DNA from 3 places in the Roseovarius sp. MBR-78 genome. Region 1 is predicted to be linked to each of the others. Evidence: riboswitches for the same ligand, from Rfam matches in the RefSeq annotation. Region 1 holds a riboswitch; each other region holds the start of a gene.

Region 1 (10,410 bases):
CGTGACCAACGCCTTTGATCCCGGCGATCCCGGCACGCTGATCGACGATCAGCCCACCGATACCCCGGCGGTCGAGATCGTGACCGGCCTCAAGGTGGTGGCGCTGGAACTGTTCGAGCAGGACATGGTGGGCGTCAAGGGCTATGATGCGGCGATTCTCGACGCGCTCAAGCGGCACAATGTCTGGATCGTCTCCAAGACCTCGAACGCCAACACGATCACGCATTATGTGCAGGCCTCGCTTAAGGTGGTGCGTCGCGTGGCGCATGACCTGGAGGCGCTCTATCCGGCGGCGCAGGTCTCTGCGCGCACGCTGGCGCTGGTCTCGCCCATCGGGCGCGACCTCAAGGGGCTCAGGGTGTTGAGCCGGGGCCTTGCCGCGCTGGAAGAGGCGGGGATCGAGGTGATCGCCGCGCATCAGACACCGCGCGGCGTGGATGTGCAATTCGTGCTGGGCACCGGCGATCTTGACGCGGGCATCACCGCGCTGCACCGCGCGTTGATCGAGGGCAGGGCAGTGCAGGCTCCACGACAGGCCGCGTGAGGGGGGCTATTCCCACAATTTGAGACGAATGCGCGGCACTCCGGGTTTGGCGGTGCCGCGCTTTTGCTGTAGGGTCAAAGGGTCAGGGCCAGGATGGCCGGGACCTTCCAAAGAGTAACACGTGTGGTGCGTAGGGAGCACGTGGGGTGGCGGAGGGTGCTGGTCAACGGGCTGGCATCCTCCGTTTTCATCGTGTCGCGCCTGTGCCCGTCATTGCACGCGGATCGCCGACTTATCCACCAGAAGGACATAGCCGCGCCGGGCGATGTTCTTGACCAGCATTTCGCTGACAAGCTGATTGCCGAGCGCGTCGCGCAGCCGCTTTATCCGGGTGGCCCCGGCGGCCTCTTCGCAATCCTCAGATTTCCGCCCCGAGATGATCGCCTCGATCTCGGCCCCGCTGAGCACGTCATCGTCAAGCCGCGCCTCGGCCAATATGCTCAGCGTCTCGAGCGCGGCATCGGTCAGCTTGAACGCCATGTCGTTGAGATAGACGGTGCGTTCCTCGCGGCTGATATGCAGCGACGAGACCTGTATCCCCGTCCGCTCGATCTGTGCCATGCGCCGGTTGAGCGCCACCAGCATCACCAGAAACACCAGCGAGGCCACCAGCAAAGCGGTGGAAAACACCAGCAGCACGAATATGACCATCCGGTAACTGACAAGTGTTTCGGAAAAGGCGGTGCCCGACAGGGCGAGGATTTCCAGAAGCTTTATCTCGCCCTGACCGGTCAGCGCGTCGTTCTCGACAAAGATACGCTCGACCCGCGCGTTGAAGGCATTCGCGTCGGGCAGGCTCAGAAACAGGAACACCGCTGCGACCGTCAGGATCGCAACGATGGCCACCACGCCGAACACGACGACGCGGTTACCCGACCGGCGCATGTCGGCGGCGGAGGTGCCTTGTCCGCCCAGCCTCATCTTGATCGTGAAACCACGTTATTTTTCCTTCTTCGACATGATCTTGAGCAGCGTCAGCCCCTGTTGGGCCAGTTGCGCCCGAAGCGCCCCCTCTGCCGCCGAACAGGGCACGCTGAGCGTGGTCACGTTATAGAAAAGCTCGAACGGGTTTTCCCGTTTGGCCTTGTATTCGACCTGGCACGCCGCCACCGCCGCCTCGGCAGAGAGGGTGAACGCGAGGGTCGCTGCGAGGGTGGGGATGATGCGTGTCATGGCGACAACATGCGCCAGCGCCCGCGGCTATTCAATAACCCGTGACCCGAAATGACCCTGAAAGCGGGTGATATCGGATATCATGGGGGTGATATTGCCTGTCCGGGCAGGGCGGGCACATGTTCAGGGCACGACTTGCGGCCAGGGCGAATGACAACGGCTCCCGACGCCGCGCTGCCACGCAAACCTGAAAGGAGACACCATGTTTCGCACAGTCCTCGCTCTCGCCTTTGGCGCGGCGCTCAGCCTTGGTGGCGCGCCTGTCGCCTCTGCGGCCCCGATCACCCAGACCGCTCCCGCCGCCGGTGCCAAGATCATCCTAGCAGGCGGCCAGCGCCATTATCGCGGCCATGTCTCGCGCGGCTATGGCTACGGCCATAACGGCTATGGCCACGCGCGGCCCCGCTATCGCGGGCGCGGCCACTACCGCCCGAGCTATGGCTATCAGCGCGGTTATGGTCGGCATTATGTCTATCGCCCCGCCCCGTATTACGCACCGCGCCACCGCTCCTATGGGCATCAATATGGCCGGTGATCGCGCCGCAGACCGGTCGTGACATCGTATCACCAAAGAAAAGGATCAGATCATGTTTAACAAGCTCACCACCACCCTCATGGCGGGCGCTCTCGCGCTCGCCACCCTCGCCGCACCGACGCAGGTGCGCGCCGACAACGACGCCGGCAAGGTCATCGCCGGGCTTGCCATTGGCGCGATCATCGGCGCGGCCATTACCAGCGACAACAATCGGAACCGTCACGATGGCGGCTATGTCTCGCGCGGATACTCGCGCGGATACCAGGGCGGATACCAGGGCGGGTATGATCGCGGTTATTCCCGTGGCCATGATCGCGGGTATCGGGGGCGTCACGGCTATGGCCAGCAGCAGCGCGTCTACCAGCGCGGCCCGCGCCATGCGCCGCGTCACCGTTCCTATGGTCATGACTATGGCCGGTGATCGCGCCGCGTCCCTGTCATGACATCGTCCCCGTAAAGGAAAGGATCGGATCATGTTTACAAGGCTCACCACCACCCTCATGGCAAGCGCTTTCGCGCTTGCCTCGGTTGCCGCGCCGACGCAGGTGCGCGCCGACAATGACGCCGGCAAGGTCATCGCCGGTCTTGCCGTCGGTGCGATCATCGGCGCGGCCATTGCCAGCGACAACGGGCGGGATCGTCATGGCGGCGGATATCGCAATAGCTCTTACGACGGCCATGATCGCGGCTATCAGGGCCATGACAGCTATGGCCCGGAGCGGCGCGTCAACCTGCCCGGTGCCTGCCGCGTGCATAGCAATTACCGCTCGGGATATTCTGGGCGCTGCCTGAATGGCTACAATTACGGCTATTCGGCGCTGCCCTCGGACTGCGCGGTGCATATCGGCGGGTATCACGGGACGGTCTATCGTGACCGCTGCCTCAACCGGTATGGCTATTACTGAGGGACGGGCAGGCGTGCGGGCCTTTGCATTCGCCGCAAGCCCGTGCCATGACGGCGCATGACCGGCCCCGATTTTAGCCATGAGCACGCCGCCCGCGCCCTTGGCCATGCCCGCATCGCGGGGGTGGACGAGGTCGGGCGCGGCCCGCTTGCCGGGCCGGTGACGGCGGCGGCGGTGATCCTCGATCCCGCGCGCGTGCCCGAGGGGCTCGACGATTCCAAGAAGCTCGGCGCAGGGCGGCGCGCGGCGCTTTGTGCGGCGCTCATGGCCTGTGCCGAGGTGTCGGTTGCCCATGCCACCGTCGCCGAGATCGACAGCCTCAACATCCTGCGCGCGGCGCATCTGGCGATGGAACGGGCCATTGCGGGCCTCGATCCGGCCCCCGAGATGGTGCTGATCGACGGCAATATGGTTCCGCGCGGCCTGACGCTCCCGGCGCGGGCGATCATCAGGGGCGATGCCGCTTCGCTCTCGATTGCCGCCGCCTCGATCGTGGCCAAGGAGGCGCGTGATCGCCTCATGCGGGATTTGGCGCAACAGTTTCCGGGCTATGGATGGGAGCGCAACGCAGGCTACCCGTCAAAGGCGCATCGCGACGCGCTCCTAAATCTTGGTGTGACCCCTCACCATAGGCGTTCGTTCAGGCCCGTCCACAATATCTTGTATCAAGAAAATAACTAACCTACTGATTCAAAAAAGAAATTGACCACGAATCAGCTTTGACTCATTGTTTTGCCAAGGATCAGAGCGCCCAAGGCGCCGGGACAGAGGCAGAAAATGACAACGAAAACCAAGGCAAAGGGCGCGCCCGCGCTCCCTCTCAACACGATTATCGCCGGTGATTGCATCGAGGTGATGAACGGCCTTCCCGAGGCCAGCATCGACCTGATTTTCGCCGATCCGCCCTACAATCTGCAACTGCGCGGCGATCTGCACCGGCCCGATAACAGCCAGGTCGATGCCGTCGATGACGCCTGGGACAGCTTTGCCAGCTTTGCCGCCTATGACCGTTTCACGCGCGATTGGCTCGCCGCCGCGCGGCGCCTGCTCAAACCCACCGGCGCGATCTGGGTCATCGGCTCGTATCACAACATCTTTCGCGTCGGTGCCGCGTTGCAGGATGCGGGGTTCTGGATTCTCAACGATGTGGTGTGGCGCAAATCCAACCCGATGCCCAATTTTCGCGGCAAGCGGCTCACCAACGCGCATGAGACGATGATCTGGGCCAGCCGCGAGGAGGGCGGGAAATACACGTTCAATTACGAGGCGCTGAAATCATTGAACGAGGGCGTGCAGATGCGCAGCGACTGGGTTCTGCCGATTTGCACCGGACATGAGCGGCTCAAGGACGAAAACGGCGACAAGGCGCACCCGACGCAAAAACCCGAGAGCCTGTTGCACCGGGTTCTGGTCGGCTCCACCAATCCCGGCGATGTGGTGCTTGATCCGTTCTTTGGCACTGGCACGACGGGGGCCGTGGCGCGGATGCTGGGCCGCGATTACATCGGTATCGAGCGCGAGGAAAGCTATCGCCGCGTGGCCGAGGCGCGGCTCCGGGCGGTGCGCAAATATGACAGCGAGGCGCTGCGCGTCTCGACCTCGAAACGCGCCGAGCCGCGCGTGCCCTTTGGCCAGCTTGTCGAGCGCGGGATGCTGCGCCCGGGCGAGGTGCTGACCTCGATGAACGGCAAGGCGGCGGCCAAGGTGCGCGCCGATGGCACGCTCGTGGCCGATGGCGTGAACGGCTCGATCCACCAGGTCGGCGCGCATCTTGAGGGCGCGCCAAGCTGCAATGGCTGGACCTATTGGTGCTTTCGCCGCGAGGGCAAGATCGTGCCCATCGACGTGCTGCGCCAGCAGATCCGCGCCGAGATGGCCGACCGCCCCAACTGATCCCTGCGTGCCGCCGGTGTCCGGGCACTGACTTGACCGGGCACCCTTGCCTTGCCCCGTCACTATTGGCGTGACGGGGCTTTTTTGTGCGGCCCCCTTGTTGCCGGTCGTGGGCGCTGTTACGTTTGTTTCATCCGTTGGGGTGCCCCGAAAACGGGGCTGAGAGGCCATCCGCCAACCCATCGAACCTGATCCGGGTGATACCGGCGTAGGGAACGGATTTCGGCACGCCCTCGCGCGCCCCCTCCCGTTCCCCGAAAGTCTGAGAGGAACGGTACATGGTCGCAACCGCATTGACGATCGCAGGCTCCGATAGCGGCGGCGGCGCGGGCATTCAGGCCGATCTCAAGACATTCTCGGCGCTGGGCGTCTATGGCGCAAGCGTGCTGACCGCCGTCACCGCGCAGAACACCGTGGCCGTCAGCGATGTTCACCCGATCCCCGATGCCACGGTCGCCGCGCAACTCGCCGCCGTGTTGGGCGATATCAGGGTCGATGCGATCAAGATCGGGATGCTGGGCGATGCCAGCCTGATCGAGACGGTGGCAGGGGCGCTGGCGGATTACCAAGGCCCCGTGGTGCTCGATCCGGTGATGGTCGCGAAATCCGGTGCGCGGCTCCTGCCCGATGCCGCGCGCGCGGCGCTCATTGCGCATCTGTTGCCGCGCGCCGATCTGCTCACCCCGAACCTGCCCGAGGCGGCGGTGCTTCTGGGCTGTGCCGAGGCGCGCGATGATCGGGCGATGCAGCAGCAGGGCGCGCGCCTGCGCGAGATGGGGGTGGGGGCCGTTTTGATGAAGGGCGGGCATGGCCGGGGCGAGACCTGCACCGATTGGCTGATCGGTGACGAGGTGATCCGCCTTGACGCCCCGCGCATTGCCACGCGCAACACGCATGGCACCGGCTGCACGCTCTCGTCGGCCATCGCGGCGGGGCTGGCACAGGGGCTGGACCTGCCCGAGGCGGTCAGCAACGCGCATAGCTGGCTCCACGCCGCGATCCGCGCCGCCGACAGGCTCGATATCGGCCACGGCCACGGCCCGGTGCATCATTTCCACGAGGTCTGGCCATGACCGGGGCTGTCACCATCCGTGGCGCAGGCGTCGTGGGGCTTTGCGTCGCCACCGAATTGATGGCGCGCGGCATCTCCGTCACCCTGCGCGATCCCGCCCCCGCCCCCGGCGCGCATGGCTGCTCTTGGTGGGCGGGCGGGATGCTCGCGCCGTTCTGCGAGGGGTTCAGCGCCGAAGAACCGGTGATGCGGTTGGGCCAGGAGGCCGCCGACTGGTGGCAGGCGCAGGGCGTGGAGGTGATCCGGCGCGGATCGCTGGTGGTGACACTCGCGCGCGACCGGCGCGAACTCGACCAATTCGCGCGCCGCACCACCGGCCACCGGCTGCTCACAGGTGCAGAACTGGCCGCGTTAGAGCCGCATCTCGCGGATCGCCACGACCGCGCGCTGTTTTTTGCAGGTGAGGCGCATATCGACCCGCGCGCCGCGCTGCTTCACCTGCGCAAGCGGCTGCAAGAGGCGGGCGCGCGGTTCGAGCAGACCGACGCGCCCGCCGATGGCCCGGTGATCGACTGTCGCGGCCTCGCGGCGCAGGACAGCCTGCCCGATCTGCGCGGCGTCAAGGGCGAGATGGTGGTGCTGCGCGCCCCGGATGTGACCCTGTCCCGGCCCGTTCGCCTGCTTCATCCGCGTTTTCCGCTCTATATCGTGCCGCGCGGCGACGGCGTCTTCATGCTCGGGGCCACGCAGATCGAGAGCGGCGACCGCTGGCGCGCCTCGGTCCGGTCGGTGATGGAGCTTTTGTCGGCGGCCTACGCGCTCCACCCCGCCTTTGGCGAGGCGGAGGTGGTGGAAATCGGCGTGGACGCGCGCCCGGCCTTCCCCGACAACTTGCCGCGCATCACGGCGAGGGGCGAGACGATCCATGCCAACGGCCTCTTTCGCCACGGCTTTCTGCTGTCGCCCGCCGTGGCGCGGATGACCGCCGCGCTGGTGATGCGCGAGAATGAAAAACCGGAGTTTGCCCATGAAGATCACGGTTAACGGCACCGCACAGGACACCGCCGCGCCGACCCTCGACGCGCTGCTGATCGAGGTGGGCCACGGCGGGGCCAAGGTCGCGACGGCGGTGAACGAACGCTTTGTTCCTGCCGCTCTCAGGCCGGAACAGAGACTGAATGACGGGGACCGCGTCGAGATCGTCGCCCCTCGGCAAGGGGGCTGATATGCCGGTTTTCTACGATATAGAAGTGACATCCCGCCTGATGCTGGGCACCGCGCAATACCCCTCTCCCGCGATCCTGGCCGACGCGTTTAAACGCTCCGGCGCGGGCATCGCCACTGTCTCCGTGCGCCGCGAGGCGGGGGGCGAGCGCGCGGGGCAGGCGTTCTGGGACATGATCCGCGCGCTTGGCGTGCATGTCCTGCCCAACACCGCCGGCTGCCATTCGGTACGCGAGGCGGTGACCACGGCGCAGATGGCGCGCGAGCTTTTCGACACCAACTGGATCAAGTTGGAGGTGATCGGCCATGCCGACACGTTGCAGCCCGATCCCTTCGGCCTTGTCGAGGCCGCGCGCATCCTCACCGATGAGGGCTTTGCCGTGTTTCCCTATTGCACCGAGGATCTGGTGCTCTGCGAGCGGCTGGTTGAGGCCGGATGCCGGGTGCTGATGCCCTGGGGCGCGCCCATCGGCACCGGGCTGGGGCTGAACAATATCTATGGGCTTCGCAGCTTGCGCGCGCATTTCCCCGACCTGCCTCTTGTGATCGACGCCGGATTGGGCCTGCCCTCACAGGCGGCCCACGCGATGGAATTGGGCTATGATGCGGTGCTGCTCAACACCGCAGTGGCCCGTGCGGGCGACCCGGCGGCGATGGCCGAGGGGTTCGCGCGCGCGCTGGAGGCGGGGCGGCTGGGCTATGAGGCCGACCCGATGGAGCCGCGCGACATGGCCGCGCCCTCGACGCCGGTTCTGGGGAGGGCGTTTACCTGATGGCCCTGCCGCGTTTCTACCCGATTTTCGATGATGCCGACTGGCTGCGCCGCCTGCTGCCGCTTGGCGTGGGGCTGGTGCAATTGCGCATCAAGGAGATGGCTGGCGCGGCGCTGCACGCGCAAATCGCGCAGGCACAGAGCCTCAGCCGCGCGCATGGTGCGATCCTCGTGGTCAACGATCACTGGCAGGTGGCGATTGATCTGGGCTGCGACTGGGTGCATCTGGGCCAAGAGGATCTCGACACCGCCGACATCCCCGCCATCCGCCGCGCCGGGATCAGGATCGGCCTCAGCACCCATGACCATGCCGAGCTTGACCGCGCGCTGGCGCTTGCCCCCGATTACGTGGCGCTTGGCCCGGTCTATCCGACCATCCTCAAGCAGATGAAATGGCACGAGCAGGGCCTGGACCGCCTCACCGAATGGAAGCGCCTGATTGGCGACACGCCGCTTGTCGCCATTGGCGGCATGTCGGTGGCGCGCGCGCGCGGTGCGTTCGAGGCGGGGGCGGATGTGGTCTCGGCGGTGACGGATATCACGCTCAATGCCGATCCCGAGGTGCGGGTGCGGCAATGGATCAAGGTGACGGCATGAGCCGCTACGCCCGTCAGATCGCCCTGCCCGAATTCGGGGCAGCGGGGCAGGATCGCCTCGCGGCGGCGCATGTGTTGATCGTCGGCGCGGGGGGCCTCACCGCGCCGGTGCTGCAATATCTCGTGGGCGCGGGCGTGGGGCGGATCACGCTGATGGATGGCGACCGGGTAGCCTTGAGCAACCTGCACCGGCAGACCCTCTTTCGCATGGCCGATATCGGCCACCCCAAGGCGCAGGCCGCCGCCGCGCATATGGCCGCGCTCAACCCTGATTGCACGATTTCTGCCGTGTTAGAGCCGCTCACCCCGTTGAACGCCCCCGCGCGCGTGGCCGCGGCCGATCTGGTGCTCGACTGCGCCGACAGTTTCGCGGCAACATATGTGCTCTCTGACACCTGCCTTGCAGAAGGCACACCGCTCATCAGCGCCTCGGTGGTGGGCACTTCTGGCTATGTCGGCGGCTTCTGCGGCGGCGCGCCGAGCCTGCGCGCGGTCTTTCCCGACCTGCCCGACCGGCTTGGCAGTTGTGACGCGGATGGCGTCATGGGGCCGTCGGTGGGCGTGATCGGAAGCCTTCAGGCGCAGATGGCATTGGCCGTTTTGGCGGGAATAGAGCCCGTTCCGCTGGGGCAGCTTGTGAGTTTTGACGCGCTTGGGCCGCGCTTCGGCGGGTTCCGTTTCGACGGCGCGCCAGAGCCGGAGGGCGGTTTTGCCTTCATCGCGCCTGCTCAGATCGCCAAGACCGATTGGCTCGCCGATCTGCGCGCCGAGGATGAAAGCGGCCCCGCCCTGCCGGGGGCTACGCGCCACGGCGTGCCGGAGTTCGACACGCTTCACCCCCAAGGCACGCGCGCCGTGCTGGCGTGCCGATCCGGCCTGCGGTCGTGGCAGGCGGCGGCGCGGCTTAGCGCGCATTGGGACGGAGAGATTGCATTGATCGCCCTTGGCGATTCCCCCGAGGAGACAAACCCATGAAATACCTGACCCTGATCCTCGCGCTTCTGGCCGCCCCGGCCATGGCGCAGGACCGCATGACGCTGATCCTCGATTGGTTCGTGAACCCCGATCACGGCCCCATCATCCTCGCCGAGGAGCTTGGCTATTTCCGCGAGGCCGGGCTTGAGGTCGAGGTGGTCGCCCCAGCCGATCCCTCGGACCCGCCCAAGATGGTCGCCGCCGGGCGCGCCGATCTGGCAGTGTCCTATCAGCCGCAACTCCACATGCAGATCGAGAACGGCCTGCCGCTGCGCCGGGTCGGCACGCTGATTGCCACGCCGCTCAACTGTCTTCTGGTGCTCGAGGACGGCCCGATAAAATCCACCGCCGATCTCAAGGGCCGCAAGGTGGGGTTTTCGGTGGCGGGCGTCGAGGAGGCGCTGCTCTCGGCAATCCTCGCACAGCACGGCCACAATCTCGACGATATCGAACTGGTGAGCGTCAACTGGTCGCTCTCGCCCTCGCTCATGTCGGGGCAGGTGGATGCGGTGATCGGGGCCTATCGCAATTTCGAACTGAACCAGATGGAGATCGAGGGCGTGCCGGGGCGCTGCTTCTTCGTCGAGGAAGAGGGCATTCCCGCCTATGACGAGTTGATCTACGTGGCCAATCCCGAGGGCATGGACGCGGACATGATCCGCCGCTTCCTGCACGCGACCGAGCGCGCGACGCAATACATCCTGAACCATCCCGAGAAGGCATGGGAGATTTTCGCGGGCACCTCGCGCGAATTGCAGGACGCGTTGAACGAAAAGGCCTG
Region 2 (10,410 bases), on a different contig from region 1:
GCGCGGCTACCGGCTCATGGCCGAGATGCTGATCCGCCTCGATCCGCTCAACCCGCAGACCACGGCGCGCATGTGTTCGGCCTTCGAGACATGGCCGCGCTTCGATGCAGAGCGGCAGGCCCTGATCCTTGGCGAGATCGAGCGCATCCTCGCCACGCCGGGCCTCAGCCGCGACACCACCGAGATGCTAAGCCGCATCCGCGACGCCTGATGCCATGCCGGTCGCGCGCGCGACCGGCAATTCCCCGCATTCACCCCGCGCGCGCCAAGATTTGGCCGAAATGCCCCGGCAAGCTGAGAGGACTTCAGCCCGCCGGAGACATCATGACATTCCACCCGCTCGCCCCGTCCGATCCCGAAGCCCGCCGCAGGCCGGCCCGGCCCACGGCTCTGGCGCGGCTGTGGCGGTATCTCGGGCGCGCACGGCCCCGCGCCGATCTCGACAGCCTGGCGCGGCGCATCATCCTGCCCTCGCTGCCGATCAGCGACGAGGAACACGCCCGCACCCAATATCATGACGAGGGCCAGCGCCTTGCCCGGCAGGAAGATTGGGAGCGGCTCGCCGACCGGATCGCGCAGACCGATGCCGCGCGGCTGAAAACACCGGGCGGGGCGACGGTGGCGGGGCTGCTTGCGCAGGGTGCGCGCGCCGATGCGGTGGCCGCCGCCGAGGACGCGGTGGCAGACGGGCGCGCGCCCGATCCTGCCGGGCTCGATGCGCTCGACGCGCTGCGCGCCGATCACCCGCAGAGCTATCCGGTCGCACTGGTGATCGCGCTCACGCATATCGATATCGGCCGCGCGTGGCGGCTTTGCCGCGCGGGCGGCACCACGGTGCAAGAACGCGAGGCCCGGTTCCTCACACATTTCCGCAGCGCCGAGGACCTGCTTGCCCCCTTCGACCCCGAACAGCACGATGCCCCCGCCCTCGCCGCCGCGCAATGCGCCCTGCTCGCCGCGCGCCCGGCACCGCGGCGGCGTGTGGCCGATGACTATGCCCGCCTCATCGCGCTCGATCCCGGCAGCGCGCATCACCTGCGCGCGCTGGGTGAGGCGCTGCTGCCCGCGCGCTTCGGCAGTTTCGCGGCGCTCGACCTCGAAGCCCGGCGCATGGCGGCGCGAACCGGCCCGCTTCTCGGGGCCGGGGGCTATGCCTGGGTGTGGTTCGACGCGCTTGCGCTTGATCCGGGCGGGCTTGGCAGCGTCGATCCCGATTTCTTCATCGACGGGCTGCGCGCCATTGCCGAACGCAGGCCCGATCAGCATGTCATCAACGAACTCGCCGCCTTTTGCGGCCTCGTGATGGCCCCGCGTGCCGGGACCGCGCGCCTGCCCGCCGCCCACGACCGCGTGCGCGCGGCGATCCATGACTGCCTCGACTGGCTGATCGCGCGGCACCTGCACGAATTGCACCCGCTGATCTGGTCGCAGGCGCTGATCGGGCCGGATGAGGCCCCGTCTCTGCCGCCGCGCCGCGCGCTGGTGGCACGGGGGCGGCAGGCGGCGCTGCGGATCATCGCCGAGCGATTCTCCGACGAGATGGCCGATGGTGGCGCGCTCGCCTTCTCCAATGCCGGGATGTATCGGCTGCCCGCGCTCTGACAAGGCCCCTGTCGCGCGCCAAGGGCGGCCCCGGCACACACATCGCGGTGACGGTTTCTGACATGCGCGTGATCGGGGGGCCGTGCGCATTGTCTGCCTGCCGCGATATGCCACCTTGAGGGGTGAGGCCCAGTGAACCACATCGGAGATGTCGCGCGATGCCCCCCCTGAGAGAGATCCTCCTGTTCGCCGCCCTGGGCATGGCCCTGCCTGCCCAATCCGCTCAGGCGGGCGATCCCGAGCGCGGCGAACGCCTGTTCCGCGATTGCACCGCCTGCCACTCGGTGATCGACGAGACCGGCACGGCGCGTGTGCGCGGCGGGCGCACCGGCCCCAACCTTTTCGGCGTGATCGGTCGCCACGCGGGCAGCGTGCCGGGTTTCAACTACTCGCCGTCGATGGTCGCGGCCGGGCAGCACGGCCTGCGCTGGAACGAGGCCGATTTCGTGGTCTATGTGCGCGACGCCACCGCCTTTCTGCGCGACTATCTCGATGATCCGGAGGCGCGCGGCAAGATGGCCTACAAGCTGCGCAATGAGGCCAAGGCGCATGATGTCTGGGCCTATCTCGAACGCATCGCGGCCCCCTGAGCGCATTTCGGCCCTTGGGGCGGGCACCCCGCCCCTGTCGGCGCGCCATCCTCGGGGCGGTGCAGCCTGTGACAGCCGCGCCCGCCGGCCTTGGCGGCATAAAGCGCGCGATCTGCGGCATTCATGATCGCCTCGGGGGGGGCACCTGGGTGATCGCGGCTGAGCGTTGCGCCGATGCTGGCGGAGATACGGTAATGCCGCGCGCCGTCGCATATCGGCTGTTCCAGCGCGGCAATGAGCCGCCGGGCCACGCTGTCGACCACCTTCGCGGTCTCCATACCGGGCAAGAGCAGCACGAATTCATCCCCGCCGACACGGGCGACGACATCCTCGGCGCGCACCACCGACACCATCCGCCGCGCCGCCACCCCAAGCACCAGGTCGCCCGCCGCATGGCCATGCGTATCGTTGACCTGCTTGAAGAAATCGAGATCGAGATGCAGAAGCGCAAACGCCCTCTGCCCCTGCACCGCCTGCGCCAGCACGGTCTCGAAGGCGCGCCGGTTGCGCAGCGCCGTGAGCGTGTCGGTGAGCGCCTGTTCCTGCGCCGTCTGGCGCGCCCCTTCAAGTCGGAGGTTGAGCCTGCGCGATTCCTCCATCGCGACGGTCTTGGCCTCGAGCAGGTAGAGCATTTCCGTGGCCAGATCGGTCACCGCGAAATCCGCGCCAGTGAGGCCGAAATCGCGCACCGCATCGACCAACGATATGCCGAAGGCAAGATTGACCACCATCGGCCCCGGCCCCGCCCCCGGATCATCGGGCGGCAATGCACAAAGCTGCCCCTTGAGCGCATAGCGCGGATGCGCGCGCAGCCGCAGGCGCAGCCGCACCCCGTCAAGCGCGCGCAATCCGCCCGCATCCTGCACCCCGCGCGGGCGCGTCATCTCGAAAACCTCGAGAAACCGCGCCCCCAAGATCACCTCTGGCGCGACGATCCGCGCGAGCGTCGGCCCGGCATGAAGGATATGCCCGGTCGGCCCGATCACCAGATGCATGGGGCAGAACCGATCGAGTATCGCCGCCCGCGCCCTTGCCTGCCCGCCGCCCTGCGCATTCATCGCGCGGCCCCGGCGGTGGCAAGGTCAAAGTCGCGACCGCTTGCATAGGTCGCGTCGAGCAGGTGCACCTCGATGATCTCGCGCGCGGCGTCACAGCCAAGATAGTCGAGCAGCACCAGCGCCCCGTAATCATCTGCCATCGCGCGCAGCACACCAAGCAGCACCGGCCCGAACCGCAGCCCCGCGCCCGCCGCGCGCCCGATCTCCACGCGGTAGAGCCCCGCGCCCTGCATGTGCAGATGGATCGCGGGGAGATCGAAATCGGACATGGCGAGCCGCGCCCGGTCCGGGATATCCTCGAGCGATTCGAGAAATTCGGCGAAATCCACCCCGCCAAAGCGCAGCAGCCGCCGGACCGCCTCGGATCGCGGCTGCGCCACGAGATAGGTGCCGAGATCCTCCAGCAGGTCCGCCGCCTCGCGCCCGAACCGCGCCGAGAGCGCCGCGACAAGCCGCGCCGTCACATCCGGGTCGCACGGCATCAGCGGCTCGAACGCGGCCTCGTCAATCCCGAGACCGCCCGTCACCTCGTGCCACAGGGCGTCGCCATAGCTGTCCCTGACGAAACATTCTATCGCGCGATTGATAAGCCCGTTCATCGCCCTCTCCATCCGTCTGCGCACAGTCTGGCAACCAGAGTTTAAGATTCCCTGAATCGGTGAGAACCGCTGCGGCTTGCCACGCGGCCCGCTGCCTGCTACCTCGGGTGTCATCCGTTGGGGTGCCCCTTCACCGGGGCTGAGAGGCCGCGCGCCGACCCATCGAACCTGATCCGGCTCGCACCGGCGGAGGGAACGGACAGCCGGAGCACATGCCGCTCACGGCCCGCCCCCCCTGCCCTTTGCGTGCCCTCGTCCGAGGAGCGGCCATGCCCGCAGCGCCCCCCGCGCTCATCATCGACGGCACCGCCCGGATCGGCGGGCTGCCGCTCTTTGGCCCGCTGCGGCTCGAGGCGGCGGCGGCGCGCATCACCTGCCTTCTGGGGCCGTCGGGCGTGGGCAAGACCACGCTTTTGCGGCTGGCGGCGGGCATCGACGAGGTGACGCAGTTCGACGGCCATGTCACGGCCTCTGACGGCGGGCCGGTCACCGGGCGCGTGGCGCTGATGGCGCAGGGGGCAGACCTGTTGCCGTGGCTCGATGTGATGGGCAATATCACGCTCGGGGCGCGGTTGCGCGGCACGCGGGCGGATCGTGATCGCGCGCGCGATATCCTCGCGCGCACCGGCCTCACCGATCATGCCCACAAGCGGCCCCACGCGCTCTCTGGCGGGCAGCGACAGCGCGTGGCGCTGGCGCGCACGCTGATGGAGGATCGCCCCATCGTGCTGCTTGACGAGCCGTTATCGGCGCTCGATGCGGGCACCCGCGCGCAGATGCAGGAGCTGAGCGCGCGGCATCTTGCCGGGCGCACGGTGCTTCTGGTCACGCATGATCCGCTGGAGGCCGCGCGCCTCGGTCATGCCATCCATATCCTGACCGCAGGGGGGTTGGAGACCGTGGCCCCGCCCGCGGCCCCGGTGCCCCGCCCGGTCGATGATCCCGAAACGCTCGCCGTGCAGGGCCGCCTGCTCGCACGCCTGCGTGCCCCCGCCTGACCCCGCCTGAGAAGGAGCCGCCCATGCGCCCCACCGACCGGCTGAAATCGCTCAATGCCGCCAACTGGCAGGCCGCCACGCGCCACGCCTTTACCGATCAACTGGCGGCGGGCACCCTGTCTGACGCGCGTATGCTGGCCTATCTGCGGCAGGATCACCTTTTCATCGAGGGATTCGTGCGGCTTCTGGCCTCGGCCATCGCCCATGCGCCGAGCCTGCCCGACGCGATCCCCGGCGCGCGCTTCCTCGGGCTGATCTGCGGCCCCGAGAATACCTATTTCCTGCGCGCCATCGAGGCGTTGGGCGGCGAGACCGCACCGCCCGCCCCGGCCCATCCCGTCACCGCCGAATTCCAGGGGCTGATGCAGCAGGCGGCGCAATCGGGGCGTTACGCGCAGATGCTCGCGGTGCTGGTGGTGGCCGAATGGTCCTATCTCGACTGGGCCGCGCCACACGCGAACAAGGCCCGCGATCTGCCGTTCTGGTTCGGCGAATGGATCGCCTTGCATAGCGGCGACGGGTTCGAGGGCGTGGTGGCCTATCTGCGGGATCAACTCGATGCGGTCTGGCCCGGCCTCTCGCCCGAGGAGCAGCGCGCCGTCGAGGCCACATTCGCCCATGCCACGCGGCTGGAACGCGCGTTTTTCGACGCCGCCCTTGCCGGCTATCGCGCGCCATGAGCCGCCTTTTGCCCATCGCCGCCTCTGCCGCACTGGCGCTGGTGCTGTGGCAGGCGCTGGTGGTGCTGGCAGCGCTGCCGCCCTTTATCCTGCCCGGCCCTGCCCGCGTGGCCGAGACGCTCTGGGCCAGCCGCGCGCTGATCGCCGAGCACGCGGGCATCACCGTGGCCGAGGTTCTGATCGGGCTGGCGCTGGGGGCGGTGCTGGGCGGGCTGTCGGCCATCGGGCTGGCCGCCTCGCCCGCCGCACGCCGCCTGATCCGCCCGATGATGGTGTTTTCGCAGGCGATCCCGGTCTTTGCGCTGGCACCGCTGCTGACGCTGTGGCTGGGCTATGGCCTCTGGTCCAAGATCGCGATGGCGCTCCTGATCATCTATTTCCCTGTCACCTCGGCGTTTTTCGACGCGCTGATGCGCACGCCGCAAGCCATGCTCGACATGGGCCGGGTGATGGGCGCGGGGCCTGCGCGCCTCATGTGGCATATCCGCGTGCCCGCCGCCCTGCCGGGCTTTGCCTCGGGGCTGCGGCTCGCCGCCGTCTATGCGCCTATCGGCGCGATTATCGGCGAATGGGTGGGGGCGTCCAAGGGGCTGGGCTATCTGATGCTGCTGGCCAATGGCCGCGCCAAGATCGACCTGATGTTCGCCGCCCTGATCGTGCTGGCCCTGTTCACGCTCCTGTTGCACATGGGCGTCGACCGCGCCTGTCGGCGATGGCTGGATGGGACGGCGGCGGGGTAAGAGGGGGGGGGCGGAGATCGCACCGTCTTATCGGGGAATGGCCTTGAGCGGACATGCGACGACCTGAGAAGGTGCCGCGCGATCGCCGGGCCGGGGACTGGCGATGCAACGGTTGTGGCTGGCAGTTTATCTTGGCCAAACCCGAGTAACCCCAATACGTTGCGCAACCCCTCAAATCGCCAGGCCGCGGGACGGCCCGGCGATCGCGCGGCACCTTCGGTGCGGTTCGCACGCGGCGCTTCAACGGCAACGCCACCCCCCCTCAGAAATCCGTCGGCGCCCCGCCCTCGGCCTTGCGCCGCTCGACAAACGCCGCGAGTTCCTCGCGGATACTCTCCTCCATCGGCGGGGCCTCGAATCCGGCGATGATGTCCTGGAACACCTGATGCGCGCGCGCGGGCGTCCACACGGCACCTGCCGCCTCCCAGGCCTCGTAATTGCGCCAATCGCTCAGGAAGGGCGCATAAAACGCCGTAGTATAGCGGTCCTGCGTGTGCTGGATGCCGAAGAAATGGCCCTTGTCGCCGACCTCGCGGATCGCGTCCACGGCGATTTCCTCGGGGCCGGTGGCGGTCAGCATCGGGTCCATATAGCGCTGGATATGCTGCAATATCTCGCAATCCATGACGAATTTTTCGGGGCTGGCGATCAGCCCGCCCTCAAGCCACCCCGCCGCGTGATAGACCATGTTCGCGCCTGCCTGCACCGCCGACCAAAGGCTGTTGGAGGTCTCCCAGATCGCCTGCCCGTCGGGCACATTGGCCGCGCACACCCCGCTCGCGCGCAAGGGCAGCTTGTAGAACCGCGCCAACTGCCCGGTCATCTGCGTCGCTCGCATGTATTCGGGCGTCCCGAACGCGGGCGCACCGGATTTCATGTCGACATTCGAGGTAAACGTGCCAATGGCCACCGGCGCGCCGGGCCGGATCACCTGTGCCAGCACCACCGCACAGAGCGCCTCGGCAAGGCTTTGCGCCACCGCCCCCGCCATCGTCACCGGGGCCATCGCACCCGCCAGCGTGAAGGGCGTCACCACGAGGCCCTGCCCGCGTCGCGCCAGCCGCATCCAGCCGTCCAGCATGGGAAAATCGTGTTTCAGGGGCGAGGTGGAGTTGATATTGGTATACATGCGCGGCGTGGCATCGAATTCCGCATGGCTGAGGCCACCGGCGATGCGCACCATCTCCATCACATCCTCGACCCGCTCTTTGCCGAGGCAGTAGGCATGGGCCACCTTGTCGGTAAGCGTCAGCTTGTCATAGAGCACGTCCAAGTGCCGCACGCTGGCATGGATGTCCTGCGGCTCCACCGGGTAGCCGCCGATGAAATGGATGCAGTTGAAATACTGGCTCAGTTTCAATAGGTTGCGGCACATCTCGCGGGTGCCCGTCACCTTGCGCCCAATCTTCATGTCCCAGTAAGAGGGCGGCGAGGAGACATTGCCGAAATTCAGATGATTGCCGCCGATGGTGATGGCCCGCTCGGGGTTGCGCGGCGTGATGGTCCAGCTTTCGGGGGCCTTGGCGATCATCTCCATGACGAAATCGCGGCCCATGCGGATATTTTCGCCATTGATGTCGCAGCCTCCGCACGCGCGCAGGATCTCCACTGCCTCGGGGTTCAGAAACTCGATCCCGATCTCTTCGAGGATGCGCATCGCGCCCTCGTGAATCGCCTGCACCCCCTCGGGGCCGAGCGGCTCCACGGGCCGGTCGATATTCACCGGCGGAGCCCAGGGCATCTGCTCTATCACCGCGCCACCGCGCCGCGCGGCATTGCCCGCGCGCCCGCCGCTGCGTGTCCTGCGTTTGAGATCTTCGGCCATATCCGCGCCCTCCCGGTGCTCGTGCCCCCCACGAAACACCGCGCGCGCGCGCCTCACATGCCGCTTTGCGACGTGAGTTGTCGTTTTTTCTCCGCCGCGCGCCGCCGACCCTCGTGCCAGAGGTAGAGCGCAAGGCTGCCCACCACCACGGCCCCGCCTGCGAGCATCACCGGCGTCGGGCGCTCGCCGACGCCAAGCCAGACCCAGAGCGGGCCAAGCACCGTCTCCAAAAGCAAGAGCAGGCTGACATTGGAGGCATGGGTGTGGCGCGACGCGAGCGACAGCGAAAAAAACGAGACCGGCAGGATCAGCAGACCACAGACCGCGATGGCCCAGACCGCGCCTTCGGTCATCTGCGCCGGTCCCGTCACCGCCCAGCCGGTCGCCCCCGCCAGCAGCGCCCCCAACCCCAGCACCAGCGCGATCGGCATCTCGGGGCGCGCGCGCAACAGCACGAAGTTGAGCGCCAGCACCAGCGCGACGCCCAACCCGAAGACAACCCCCAGCACCGCGCTGCCCGCCCCCGTGCCACCGCCGCCCGACACCGCCAGCGCCAGCCCCGCCAGCACCGCGACGATGGCGGCCCATGTGGCGGGGCGCGTGCGCTCGCCCATCACCAGCCACGACAAAAGCGCGGCAAAGACCGGCGCCGTCGCCACGCCGAGCAGCATCACCGTGACCGGGGCATGAGCAATCCCGAGGCTGAACAGCGTCATATTGGCATATTGCGTGACCACCAGAAGCGCGCCCGCCCCGCTCGCCAGCGCCGCCAGATCGCGCGCCTTGCCGCGTGCCGTAACGACCCACAGACCCAGCATCACCGCCCCCAGCATCACCCCGCGCCAGCCCACCATCTGATAGCCCGCCATGCCCGAGAGCCGCATGAAGAGCGCGTCGGGCGTGAGCATCAGCGCGCCGAACGTGGCCAGCGCCAGCCCGAAGAGCGGATGGCGCGTCACGCCGCCAGCCAGCCGGGCAGATGGCCGATATCGGGCAGAACTGCATCGGCATGGGGGGCAAGGTCTTCGGCCAGCGCCGTGCCGGTCAGCACGCCCACGCAGGCCATGCCCGCCGCGCGGCCTGCGATCAGGTCATGGGTGCTGTCGCCCACCATCACCACGCGGTCGGGGGCAACCCCCACCGCACGCGCGAACGCCAGCAATGGCCCCGGCGCGGGCTTGGCCCCGTGGCCCGAATCGAACCCCGCGATGAAATCGAACCGCTCCAGCACCCCCGCCGCGCCGAGATGCGCGCGCGCGCCGTATTCGGTATCGTTGGTCATCACCCCAAGCCGCAATCCCTGCCCCCGCAACCCGTCGAGATAGGGCACCAGCGGCACGGCGGGGGCGAGCGGGGCGCGCGCGGCGGCCCTCATCAGATAGGTCTCGATCTCCCCCACGTCGCGCCCCGGCAGCGCCGAGGCCAGACATTCCGCCGCCTCGCGATTGGTGCCCGCGATGATCGGGCTTGTGGGCAGAAAGCGGCTTGCCGCCAGATCGTAATGCGCCGCCTGCGCCAGCCGCGCCATCGTCCCAGCCTCGCCATGGCCAAGATGGTGGATCACCTCGCCCGCCCAGATGCTCCATGTGGCATGGAAATCGAACAAGGTGCCGTCCTTGTCGAAAAGGATCGCGTCCGCGCGGCTCATGTCCAGTTCATCTCCGCCCCGCCGGGCAGCGCGGCGCGGGCGCGCATCGGCACATCATAGCCCATGCCCTGCGCATCGCAGAACCCCGTGACCCAGGCATCATCCATCGTCAGGAAATCAAGCACCGCACCGAGGAATTCCGGATCGGTGGCGCGGGCGCGCAGATCGGCCTCCGACGCCCCCGTCGCGCCAAGAAACACCGGCAACAGGTCTTCATGGCCCGCAAGCCAGCCCAAGGCCCCGAGCGCGACGGTCTCGGCAAAATCCTGCGTCATTTTCATGTCCGTTAATTCCTGGAAAGGATTTCTTAACCACTCGGCGCGATAGTGACTGAAAGGTAAACGCTCAGAGCGAAGGTGCAACCGCAATGTCGGGCACGGTTCTCATTGTCGACGATCTCGCCACGAACAGGATCGTGTTGAAGGTCAAACTGTCCTCCACGCCCAACCGCGTCGTGCAGGCGGCGACCGCGCGCGACGCGCTTCGGCTGGCGGCGCGCGAGCCCCCCGAGCTGATCGTTGCCAATACCCGCCTCGGCGGGCAAAGCGCCGAGGCATTCCTGCGCGCGCTGCGCCGCGTGGCGCGGCTGGCGCGGGTGCCGGTGCTGATGCTGCAAAGCGCACCCTCGGCGGCTGAACGTCAGGCCATGCTGCGCGCCGGGGCAGATGAC
Region 3 (10,410 bases), on a different contig from region 1:
TGGCGCACCGAAACCGGCAATTTGTCACGCCCGCCCGCGCCAAATCCGCCGGTCCCGGCGATCACCCCTTGCAATGGGGCGGGCGCATCGTGCAGTCTCACTTGCACAAGTGAAAAGCAACAACGGGGCTGCGGGTGCGCGGCCCCTCTGTCGATGATGGACGTGTGTAATGGAAAAGATACCGATGACAGCCGCCGGTCACGAGGCGCTTGAGAAAGAACTCAAGCACCTCAAATCGGTCGAGCGCCCCGCCATCATCCGCGCCATCGCCGAGGCGCGCGAACATGGTGATCTCAGCGAGAATGCCGAATACCATTCCGCCAAGGAAAAGCAGTCTTTCATCGAGGGCCGCATCAAGGAGGTCGAGGGTATCCTCAGCCGCGCCGAGGTGATCGACCCCAAACGCCTGTCGGGCGCGATCAAGTTCGGGGCTACGGTCACGCTCATCGATGAGGATACCGAGGACGAGCACACCTGGCAGATCGTCGGCGAGCACGAGGCCAATATCGAACAGGGCCTCTTGAACATGAAATCGCCCATCGCCCGCGCCCTTATCGGCAAAGAAGAGGGCGACAGCGTCGAGGTGCGCACCCCCGGTGGCGACCGCGCCTACGAGGTGGTCAAGATCGCCTATATCTGACAGGCCGCCCCGGACATGGCCCAGCCCCCAACCCCTCGCCGCGATCCCGCCGGGCCTCTGCGCGATCGCCTGACCGCGGTCGAGATCGCGGCGGCGCTGCTGTCGGTGGCCTGGCTTGCCGGGACGGCGCTGTATTTCCTGGTGCTCGCGCCGGGGCCCGAGGCGGCGGCGGGGGCGCTGCATTTCGTCACCGTGCTGATCGCGGTGTTCATGCCGGTGGCGATGCTTTGGGTGGGTGCGACCGCCGCCCGCGCCAGCCGCACCATGCGCGAGGAAAGCGCGAGGCTCCGCGCCGCCATCGACGCCATCCGAGAGGCCTATATCGCGCAAAATCAGTCACTTGGCGCGACCGTGGACAAGACCGTGGCGCAGAAACTCGACGAGATCGTTGCCGCCCAGCGCAAGACCGAGACCGCGCTCGCCACCTTCTCCTCGGTGCGCGTGTCCGAACCGCCGCGCCCGGTGCGCCCCGCGCCGCCGCCAGAGCAGCCCGGCGATCAGGTGGCGCTGCCGCTTGGCACCCCGGCCGAGGAAACCGCGCCACCGCTGGAGCGCGCCGATTTCATCCGCGCGCTCAATTTCCCCGAAAACCCCGAGGACAAGGCCGGGTTCACCGCGCTGCGCCGCGCACTCAAGGACCGGCCCACCGCGCAGCTTGTGCGTGCCTCGCAGGATGTGCTCACCCTTCTGGCGCAGGACGGCATCTATATGGATGACCTGCGCCCCGACATGGCCCGCCCCGAAATCTGGCGTCGCTTTGCCGAAGGCGAGCGCGGCCGCGCCATCGCCGCCCTGGGTGGCATCCGCGACCGTTCCTCGCTCGCGCTCACCGCCGCGCGGATGAAGCAGGACACGATCTTTCGCGACGCGGCGCACCATTTCCTGCGGCTGTTTGATCGCATGGTGTCGGATTTCGCCGAGACCGCCTCGGACGCCGAAATATCCGATCTGTCCCAAACCCGCACCGCCCGCGCCTTCATGCTCTTGGGGCGCATCAGCGGCACGTTTGATTGAGTTTGGGGGTGGTGGGGCGTCGCCACGGGCTTGTTGCTGCCGTTGGATCGCCGCGCATCGACGGGCCGCGGCGCGGCGATCCAACGTGAGTTTGGGTGCGCTTTATCTCGCCAAACCCGAAAACCCTCAGAGGATGGCGCAGGTTGCAGCCAAATCGCCGTGCCGGGGGGCGGCCCGGCGATGCGCGGCGGCGCGCCAAGGCGCGCCTCGATTCCGCGCAAGGGGGCTAGCCTTGAATGTCCCCTCCAGGCCATGAACGTTCCCTCGTGCAGGCCCAGGCACGTTGCGCCTGATGTCGAGCGCTTGCCTCCCCGTTCACCTCTCTTGCCCCGCCGCGCGTTCCGGGTCATGATGCCCGCCGGAGGGAGACCGTTCCATGCGCAAGTTTCTCGTGGTGCTCGATGACAGCCGCGAATGCCTCAACGCGATGCGGTTCGCGGCGATGCGTGCGGCGCATACCGGCGGCGGGGTGGCGATCCTGTCGGTGATCCCGCCCGATGAATTCAACCACTGGATCGGCGTCGGCGATATCATGCGCCAGGAGGCCCGCGAGCGGATCGAGGCGCATTTCGAGGTTTTCGCCAAGTGGATGCGCGACAAGCAGGGCGTCGACCCCGAGCTTGTCATCCGCGAGGGAGAGCCGGTGACCGAGATCATGGCGCATGTCCGCGACGATGCAGAGATCGGCGTGCTTGTTCTCGGGGCCGCCGGTGACAAGAAGGGGCCGGGCCCGCTGGTCACGCAACTCACCCGCAACGCCGGCGGGCTGCCGATCCCGATCACCATCGTGCCGGGCGACCTGAGCAAGGAGCGGCTCGAGGCGATCACCTGAACCGGTAGGCTGGCGCAGAGATGGCAAAGTTTGGAATCGTTCCAAACCTTGACTCGCGGTGCCCCGGCGCGCATATCTGACATAGCTGCAAAAGGGGCCTTTTTCGATGTTCATCCAGACCGAATCCACACCCAACCCCGCGACGCTCAAGTTTTTGCCGGGTCAATCCGTGCTCGACGCGGGCACCGCCGATTTTCCGAGCGCCGAGGGGGCCGAGGCCTCGCCGCTGGCCGCGCGCCTCTTTCGCGTGCCGGGGGTGTCGGGGGTGTTTCTCGGCAATGATTTCGTCACCGTCACCAAGGCCGAGGCGATCGAGTGGGACCATGTCAAACCCGCCATTCTTGGCGCGATCATGGAGCATTACCAATCCGGTCAGCCGGTCATGGCCGATGCCGGTGGAGGCACCTCGGGCCATGCCGATCACAGCGGCGAGGATTCGGAAATCGTAGGCCAGATCAAGGAGTTGCTTGATACCCGCGTGCGCCCTGCGGTGGCACAGGATGGCGGCGACATCACCTTTCACGGCTTTGATCGCGGCGTGGTCTACCTGCATATGCAAGGGGCCTGCGCGGGATGCCCGTCCTCGACCATCACCCTCAAGATGGGGATCGAGAACCTGTTGCGCCACTACATCCCCGAGGTGACGGAGGTGCGCCCCGTTGGGCTCTGAGCCGCTGACACTGGGGTTCGACACATCGGCCGCGCATTGCGCGGCCGCTTTGCTGTCGGGCGAACGGGTTCTCGCGGCCCGCGCCGAGGAGATGGCGCGCGGGCAGGCGGAACGGCTCATTCCGCTCCTCGAAGAGGTGCTGGCCGAGGGTGGGAAGCGCTGGCGCGATCTGGACCGCATCGGCGTCGGCATCGGCCCCGGCAACTTCACCGGTATCCGTATTGCCGTCGCCGCAGCGCGGGGGCTGGCGCTGTCGCTGGATATTTCTGCCTTTGGAATCAGCACTTTCGATGTGATTGTTGCGTGCGGACACGGCCAGACACCCGCCGTGCCCGCCCCGCGCGGCATGGCGCATATCCGTGCATCCGGCGGGGGCTATGCGCTGGTTGCGGCAACGGATCTGCCAGATCCGGCGTGGCCACCGGCCCCCGTCGATGTGGCGCAGGCGATCGCGCGCCTGGCGCAAACAGCCCCCGCCGACGCCCCTCCGCCAGCGCCGCTTTATGTCCGGCCCGCCGACGCCGCCCCCGCCCGCGATGCGCCGCCGGTGATCCTCGATGACGCCTGAGGCGCTGGCCGCCACCCATGCGCGCGCCTTTGCGGGGCAGGGGCGGGGCTGGTCGGCGGCGGAATTTGCGGCCCTTCTGGCAAGCCCGCTGGTCTTTGTTGCGGGCGAGGCGCAGTCCTTTGCCCTTGGCCGGGTGATCGCCGATGAGGCGGAATTGCTGACGCTGGCCACCGATCCCGCCGCCCGCCGCAAGGGCCGCGCCCGCACCGCCCTTGCCGGGTTCGAGGCCGGGGCACGGGCGCGCGGGGCCGTGCGCGGCTTTCTCGAGGTGGCCGAGGATAACATGGCCGCCCGCGCGCTCTATGCCGCGTGCCAGTGGCGCGAGGCGGCGCGCCGCGCGGCCTATTACCCGCGGGCGGGCGGGCAGGCAGTGGATGCGCTCGTGTTGGAAAAACGCTGGGGCTGAGCCGCGCGCCTTCGCACCTTCTGAAGCATACATTTCGGCAACAAGAATTTACCGCCCGGCCCGCCCCTCGCCGCGCCACTCCCTTGCATGTCGCGGCGTCATCGGGCTAGGAATTGTCATGCAGATTTATCTCCCCATCGCCGAGGTTTCGGTCAACGCCTTCCTGCTTCTGGGGCTGGGCGGCATCGTGGGGGTGCTGTCGGGCATGTTCGGGGTGGGCGGCGGCTTTCTGATGACGCCCTTGCTGTTCTTCATCGGCATCCCGCCCGCTGTTGCGGTGGCAACCGAGGCCAACCAGATCGTCGCCTCGTCCTTTTCCGGTGTGCTGGCGCATCTGCGGCGAAAGACCGTCGATCTGAGGATGGGCACGGTGCTGCTGGTGGGCGGCCTCGTCGGGGCAGCGCTGGGCGTTATCCTATTCAACTATCTGAAATCATTGGGCCAGGTCGATCTTCTGGTCAAGCTGTGCTACGTTCTGTTTCTGGGCGCGATCGGCGGGCTCATGTTCATCGAGAGCCTGCGCGCGATCCGCAACACCCGCCGTGGCACCGCCCCCAAGCGCAAGAAGCATGGCTGGGTTCACAAGCTGCCCCTGAAGATGCGGTTCCGCACCTCGGGGCTTTATATCTCGGTGATCCCCCCGCTTGTGGTCGGGGTGTCGGTGGGCGTGCTGGCGGCGATCATGGGGGTGGGAGGCGGCTTTGTCATGGTGCCGGCGATGATCTATATCCTCGGGATGCCGACCAAGGTGGTGGTGGGCACCTCGCTTTTCCAGATCATTTTCGTCACCGCCTTCACCACGCTTCTGCACGCGACCACGAACTATACCGTCGATGTGGCGCTGGCGGTGCTGTTGCTGGTGGGCGGCGTGATCGGCGCGCAGATCGGCACAATGATCGGCACCCGGATGAAGGCCGAACAGTTGCGCATATGGTTGGCCATTATGGTGCTCGCGGTCTGCGGCAAGCTGGCGCTCGATCTGCTGCTCACGCCGTCAGAGCTTTATTCCATCGCCACCGGCGCGGGGGGGCATTGATGCTGCGCCTCGCGCTTCTGTTCTGTCTCGCGGCGCTGCCCTTGCGCGCCGAGGAGGTGGTGCTGGGCCTGTCCAAGGACCGCGTGGCGATCACCGCCACTTTTGAGGGGTCCGATATCCTGATCTTCGGCGCGGTCAAGCGCGAGGCCCCGATCCCCGATATCCCGCTCGACGTGGTGATTACCGTGGCCGGGCCATCGCTGCCCGTGAGCGTGCGGCGCAAGGAGCGGGTTCTGGGCATCTGGGTCAATACCGACACGGTGGCGCTTGATTCCGCGCCCACATTCTATGCCGTGGCCAGCAGCGGCCCGCTCGAGCAGGTGCTGACCGATACCGAGGATTTGCGCCACCGGGTCTCGATCCCGCGCGCGATCCGCTCGGTCGGCGCGGCGAGCATGGCCGAGGATGTCGAGAGCTTTACCGACGCCCTGATCCGCATCCGCGAGCGCACGAATGCCTATCAGCTTTTGGAAAACAGCGTGGCGCTGGATGAGCAGACGCTGTTTCGCACCGCCATCAGCCTGCCCGCCAACCTGACCGAGGGGGCCTATCAGACGCGGATATTTCTCACCCGCGAGGGGCGGGTGGTGGCGCAGTTTGAGACGGTGATCGACGTGCGCAAGGTGGGGCTGGAGCGGTGGCTCTTTACCCTGTCGCGGCAGCAACCGCTGCTTTACGGGCTGATGTCGCTGGCCATCGCCATCGCCGCAGGCTGGAGCGCGTCGGCGGCGTTCCGGGTGTTGCGGCGGAACTGACGCAGATATGCTTACCCCGCTTATGCGGCGCTGCTCGCGTGCCATTGGCGGACCATCTCGGCGGCCGTGCTGTCCTTGGGGGCAAAATGGTGCAGCGCAGCGAGGCGGCGGCAATCGAGCGTGATGCGCTGATGGGCCTCGGGCGGGGCGGGGCGGGTCTCGTATCGCGCCCCCGCGGCCTGCGCCAGCGCGGTCATCGCCACCGGCACAGGTGCCGCGATGTTGAGCACATCCGGCAGCGGGTCGGCATGGCGGCAGAGCGTGGCCAGCACGGCGGCAAGGGTGGCGGGGCCGATATAGGAGCGCACCGGCCCGCCGCCATCGGCGAAGCGGTCGATCACCAGTGCGCCGTGCCCCCCCGCCACGTTGAGCAAGAGCGCATCCGCCCCCGCCACGTTGCCGATGCGCAGGCAGCATATCTCCATCCCGCGCGCGCGCCACGGCGCGCAGGCGGTCTCCATCTCGCGCTTGGCCGCGCCATAGGCGTTGACCGGGGCGGGGGGGGCATCCTCATCCATCGCCTCGCCCGCGCCATAGACCGCCGAGGACGACGCCAAAATCACCCGCGTGATCCCCGCCTGCGCGGCGGCGTCAACCGTGGCCTCGGCAATGGTGCGGTTGAGCGACAGGTCGCGCCCCGGCCCCGGCACCACCCCGGCAAGCGCCACCACCGCGCCAAAGCAGCGGCCTGCCCTGTCCGCATGGGCAAGAAGCGCCCCCGGCCCGTCGAGCGGATCCCAGCAGAGCGCGCCCGGATGGGGCCTGCGATATTGCGCGGTCAGCGCCTGCCGCCCTTGGGGCCAAGACCGCAGCACCATCCGCCCGACGCGGCCCGACGCCCCGGTCAGTAGAATATGGTCATCTGCCTTGGCCATCCATCGCCCTCTTTGCCCGCTGCGGGGCAGTGCCCGGCCCGAGAGGTGTAGCAATCAATCCGCGCGGCAGACAAGGCGCGGGTGCCGTCTTGTCCTGCCTTCGGTCATGCTCTAGCGTGATCCGTGCAGGGGAGTCCCGCCTTGGGGACTGAGAGGCTGACAGGTGGTGACACCGGTGACGCGACCCTTAGAACCTGATCCAGTTGATACTGGCGTAGGAAGCTAGGAATGGTCGTCTCCCCCGCGTGGGGTCTGCCATTGCGAACCGGGGGCAGAGTGCCCCCATGCCTCCCCGTCCACGGCTCATCTGGTCTCTTTGAAACCATGGCTCGAGGAGCACCAAAATGACCATCCTGACCACCCCCGCCGTGACCACCGGCCCCTTGCCCGCCTCGCGCAAGATTTACGTGGCGGGCGCGCTGCACGCAGATATCCGCGTGCCGATGCGCGAGATTTGCACCCACCCGACGGCGGGCGAGGCGCCCTTGCCTGTCTATGACAGTTCCGGCCCCTATACCGACCCCGAGGCTCAGACCGATATCGCGCGCGGCCTGCCCGCGCTGCGGCGCGGCTGGATCATGGCGCGCGGCGATGTGGCGGCCTATGAAGGCCGCCATGTGAGGCCTGAGGATAACGGCTTTGTCGAAGGTGACCGGCTGGTGCCGGAATTCCCGGTGCGCGGGCAACCCCTGCGTGGCATGGGCGGTGCGGCCCCCACGCAACTGGCCTATGCGCGCGCGGGCATCATCACGCCGGAAATGGAATTCGTCGCCATCCGCGAAAACCAGATGCGCGAGGCGGGTGCGGCACCGCGCGACGGCAACGACTGGGGCGCCAGCATCCCCGACCATGTGACGCCTGAGTTCGTGCGCGCCGAGATCGCGGCGGGCCGCGCCATCATCCCGGCCAATATCAACCATCCCGAGTTGGAGCCGATGATCATCGGGCGCAATTTCCTTGTGAAGATCAACGCCAATATGGGCACCTCCGCCGTCACCTCGTCTATGGAGGAAGAGGTGGAAAAACTCGTCTGGGCGATCCGCTGGGGCGCGGACACGGTGATGGACCTTTCCACCGGGCGCAACATCCACAACACCCGCGAATGGATCATCCGCAATTCCCCCGTCCCCATCGGCACCGTGCCGATCTATCAGGCGCTGGAAAAGGTGCATGGCGTGGCCGAGGATCTTACATGGGAGTTGTTCCGCGACACGCTGATCGAGCAGGCCGAACAGGGGGTGGACTATTTCACCATCCATGCGGGCGTGCGCCTGCACATGGTGCCGATGACGGTGGGTCGGGTCACGGGGATCGTGTCGCGCGGCGGCTCGATCATGGCCAAGTGGTGCCTGCATCACCACCGCGAGTCGTTCCTTTATGAGCATTTCGAGGAGATTTGCGACATATGCCGCCAATATGACGTGAGTTTCTCGCTGGGCGACGGGCTGCGCCCCGGCTCCATCGCCGATGCCAATGACGAAGCGCAATTCGCGGAACTGGAGACGCTGGGGGAGTTGACCAAGATCGCGTGGCGCAAGGACTGTCAGGTGATGATCGAAGGCCCCGGCCATGTCGCCATGCACAAGATCAAAGAGAACATGGAAAAGCAGCTAGAGTGCTGTCACGAGGCCCCCTTTTACACGCTCGGGCCACTCACCACCGATATTGCCCCCGGCTATGACCATATCACCAGCGGTATTGGCGCGGCGATGATCGGCTGGTTTGGCTGCGCGATGCTGTGCTACGTGACACCCAAGGAGCACCTTGGCCTGCCCGACCGCGACGACGTGAAAACCGGGGTCATCACCTACAAGATCGCGGCCCATGCCGCCGATCTGGCCAAGGGCCTACCCGGCGCGCAGCGGCGCGACGACGCGCTATCGCGCGCGCGGTTCGAATTCCGCTGGGAGGATCAGTTCAACCTGTCGCTTGATCCCGAAACCGCGCGCGATTTCCACGATCAGACCCTGCCCAAGGAGGCGCATAAGGTGGCGCATTTCTGCTCCATGTGCGGGCCGAAATTCTGCTCGATGAAGATCAGCCACGACATCCGCGCCGAGGCGCAGAAAGAGGGGATGGCGGCGATGGCCGAGAAATTCCGCGAAGGGGACGATCTTTACGTGCCGCTTGCCCCCGAGGCGGAGGCCTGAGACGGAAAACGCCGCCCGGTTGGGTCCGGGCGGCGCATCCTTGTCCCTCGTCTGAGACTGGCCTCAGGCGGCCAGCGCCTGCTTGGCCTGATCCACGATGGCGTTGAACGCTGCCGGTTCGTGCACGGCGAGATCGGCCAGAACCTTGCGATCCACCTCGACCCCGGCAAGCGCCAGGCCGTTGATGAAGCGCGAATAGGTCAGCCCCTCGTCATGGGCACGCACGGCGGCGTTGATCCGCTGGATCCACAGCGCGCGGAAATTGCGCTTGCGGTTCTTGCGGTCGCGCGTGGCGTATTGGTTGGCCTTGTCGACGGCCTGTGCGGCCACCTTGAAGGTGTTCTTGCGGCGACCGTAATAGCCCTTGGCTGCGGTCGTGACTTTCTTGTGACGGGCGTGGGTAACAACCCCACCTTTGACGCGTGACATCTCTCAAATCCTCCTTAACGCGAATAGGGCATCATCGGTCGGATGATCCCCTCGTCAGCTTTGCTGAGCGTGGTGGTGCCACGCGCGTTGCGGATGAACTTGTTGGTGCGCTTGATCATCCCGTGACGCTTGCCCGCCTGGGCGGTGATGATCTTGCCAGTAGCGGACACCTTGAACCGCTTCTTGCAGCTCGACTTGGTCTTCATTTTGGGCATTTCCGGCTCCTTTTTCGGTCGGTCGTTCCGCGTGCCTCGGCATGCCACATCCAGCCGGACCAGCGGTTTGAGCGCGCCGTATACGCGAGGCCCGCGCCCGGTGCAAGGGCCGCGTTGCGCGCGCGGGGGGCTTCAGGGCAGATAGCGCGCGATCACGGTCAGGATCACGGCGGGCACCTCGGCGAGCTTGTAGCCGCCGGGCTTGGTCGATACCGCCCAGATCACAAGGCCGCCCGCGATGACGAGGGTCAGCGCGCCGACACGCGGTGCCCGCCCATCCGAGATTGCCGATAAAAACGACGGCACCGACAGCACCCCAAGCACCGTTCCAACCGCCATTGCCAAATCCGCATCCATGATAACACACCCTGAAAATCGTTGTTTCATCGGGTTTAGCCCGGATCGGTTGCGTAGATCAAACTTTCCTTGCAGGGCGCGATGCGCAGGATATTGGTGGTGCCGGGCACGTTGAAGGGCACACCGGCGGTGACCACGATCTGATCGCTTTCCTCGGCATAGCCCTGCGCCCGCGCGGCGCGCGCGGCGTTGATCACCGCCAGCTTGAAGCGCGTAAGCTGCGCGGTCATCACGCAATTCACCCCCCATGTCAGCGCCAGCCGCCGCGCGGTGCCGCGCAGGCTGGTGAGCGCGATGATCGGCACATGGGGCCGCTCGCGCGCGGTCAAAAGCGCGGTGGTGCCCGATTCGGTATAGCAGCAGATCGCCTTGATATCGGTGGTCTCGGCGATCTCGCGCGCGGCCACCACGATGCCGTCGGCGACGCTCTGGCGGTTGACGCGGCGGCTGGCCTCGATCACCT

Evidence for each region. A riboswitch is a leader RNA that binds a small molecule or an ion and turns the genes downstream of it on or off. The one in region 1 is predicted to bind thiamine pyrophosphate.
Region 2: it holds a riboswitch for thiamine pyrophosphate, as region 1 does, so the genes downstream of both, ABIE58_RS09350 (ABC transporter ATP-binding protein) here and thiD (bifunctional hydroxymethylpyrimidine kinase/phosphomethylpyrimidine kinase) in region 1, are expected to answer to the same signal.
Region 3: it holds a riboswitch for thiamine pyrophosphate, as region 1 does, so the genes downstream of both, thiC (phosphomethylpyrimidine synthase ThiC) here and thiD (bifunctional hydroxymethylpyrimidine kinase/phosphomethylpyrimidine kinase) in region 1, are expected to answer to the same signal.

Annotation. Positions count from the first base shown of each region.
Region 1 covers NZ_JBEPPX010000004.1:160,987-171,396, forward strand. The annotation lists gene ABIE58_RS04840 (aspartate kinase) at 1-544, shown strand, start outside; gene ABIE58_RS04845 (winged helix-turn-helix domain-containing protein) at 755-1,465, opposite strand; gene ABIE58_RS04850 (hypothetical protein) at 1,484-1,717, opposite strand; gene ABIE58_RS04855 (hypothetical protein) at 1,920-2,252, shown strand; gene ABIE58_RS04860 (hypothetical protein) at 2,305-2,673, shown strand; gene ABIE58_RS04865 (hypothetical protein) at 2,726-3,157, shown strand; gene rnhB (ribonuclease HII) at 3,215-3,838, shown strand; gene ABIE58_RS04875 (site-specific DNA-methyltransferase) at 3,935-5,050, shown strand; TPP riboswitch at 5,179-5,282, shown strand; gene thiD (bifunctional hydroxymethylpyrimidine kinase/phosphomethylpyrimidine kinase) at 5,329-6,123, shown strand; gene ABIE58_RS04885 (FAD-dependent oxidoreductase) at 6,120-7,106, shown strand; gene thiS (sulfur carrier protein ThiS) at 7,090-7,287, shown strand; gene ABIE58_RS04895 (thiazole synthase) at 7,289-8,059, shown strand; gene ABIE58_RS04900 (thiamine phosphate synthase) at 8,059-8,655, shown strand; gene ABIE58_RS04905 (ThiF family adenylyltransferase) at 8,652-9,629, shown strand; gene ABIE58_RS04910 (ABC transporter substrate-binding protein) at 9,626-10,410, shown strand, end outside.
Region 2 covers NZ_JBEPPX010000009.1:51,639-62,048, reverse strand. The annotation lists gene pepN (aminopeptidase N) at 1-211, shown strand, start outside; gene ABIE58_RS09370 (hypothetical protein) at 325-1,602, shown strand; gene ABIE58_RS09365 (c-type cytochrome) at 1,761-2,192, shown strand; gene ABIE58_RS09360 (diguanylate cyclase domain-containing protein) at 2,165-3,250, opposite strand; gene ABIE58_RS09355 (heme NO-binding domain-containing protein) at 3,247-3,849, opposite strand; TPP riboswitch at 3,958-4,061, shown strand; gene ABIE58_RS09350 (ABC transporter ATP-binding protein) at 4,119-4,847, shown strand; gene ABIE58_RS09345 (TenA family protein) at 4,871-5,527, shown strand; gene ABIE58_RS09340 (ABC transporter permease) at 5,524-6,267, shown strand; gene ABIE58_RS09335 (trimethylamine methyltransferase family protein) at 6,530-8,092, opposite strand; gene ABIE58_RS09330 (DMT family transporter) at 8,146-9,051, opposite strand; gene ABIE58_RS09325 (HAD family hydrolase) at 9,048-9,740, opposite strand; gene ABIE58_RS09320 (DUF3572 domain-containing protein) at 9,737-10,021, opposite strand; gene ABIE58_RS09315 (diguanylate cyclase domain-containing protein) at 10,108-10,410, shown strand, end outside.
Region 3 covers NZ_JBEPPX010000005.1:132,535-142,944, reverse strand. The annotation lists gene greA (transcription elongation factor GreA) at 170-640, shown strand; gene ABIE58_RS05805 (hypothetical protein) at 656-1,654, shown strand; gene ABIE58_RS05800 (universal stress protein) at 2,031-2,486, shown strand; gene ABIE58_RS05795 (NifU family protein) at 2,593-3,156, shown strand; gene tsaB (tRNA (adenosine(37)-N6)-threonylcarbamoyltransferase complex dimerization subunit type 1 TsaB) at 3,146-3,724, shown strand; gene ABIE58_RS05785 (GNAT family N-acetyltransferase) at 3,714-4,130, shown strand; gene ABIE58_RS05780 (sulfite exporter TauE/SafE family protein) at 4,249-5,166, shown strand; gene ABIE58_RS05775 (TIGR02186 family protein) at 5,166-5,921, shown strand; gene ABIE58_RS05770 (NAD-dependent epimerase/dehydratase family protein) at 5,942-6,796, opposite strand; TPP riboswitch at 6,914-7,034, shown strand; gene thiC (phosphomethylpyrimidine synthase ThiC) at 7,141-8,946, shown strand; gene rplT (50S ribosomal protein L20) at 9,010-9,375, opposite strand; gene rpmI (50S ribosomal protein L35) at 9,390-9,590, opposite strand; gene ABIE58_RS05750 (hypothetical protein) at 9,723-9,947, opposite strand; gene pyk (pyruvate kinase) at 9,983-10,410, opposite strand, start outside.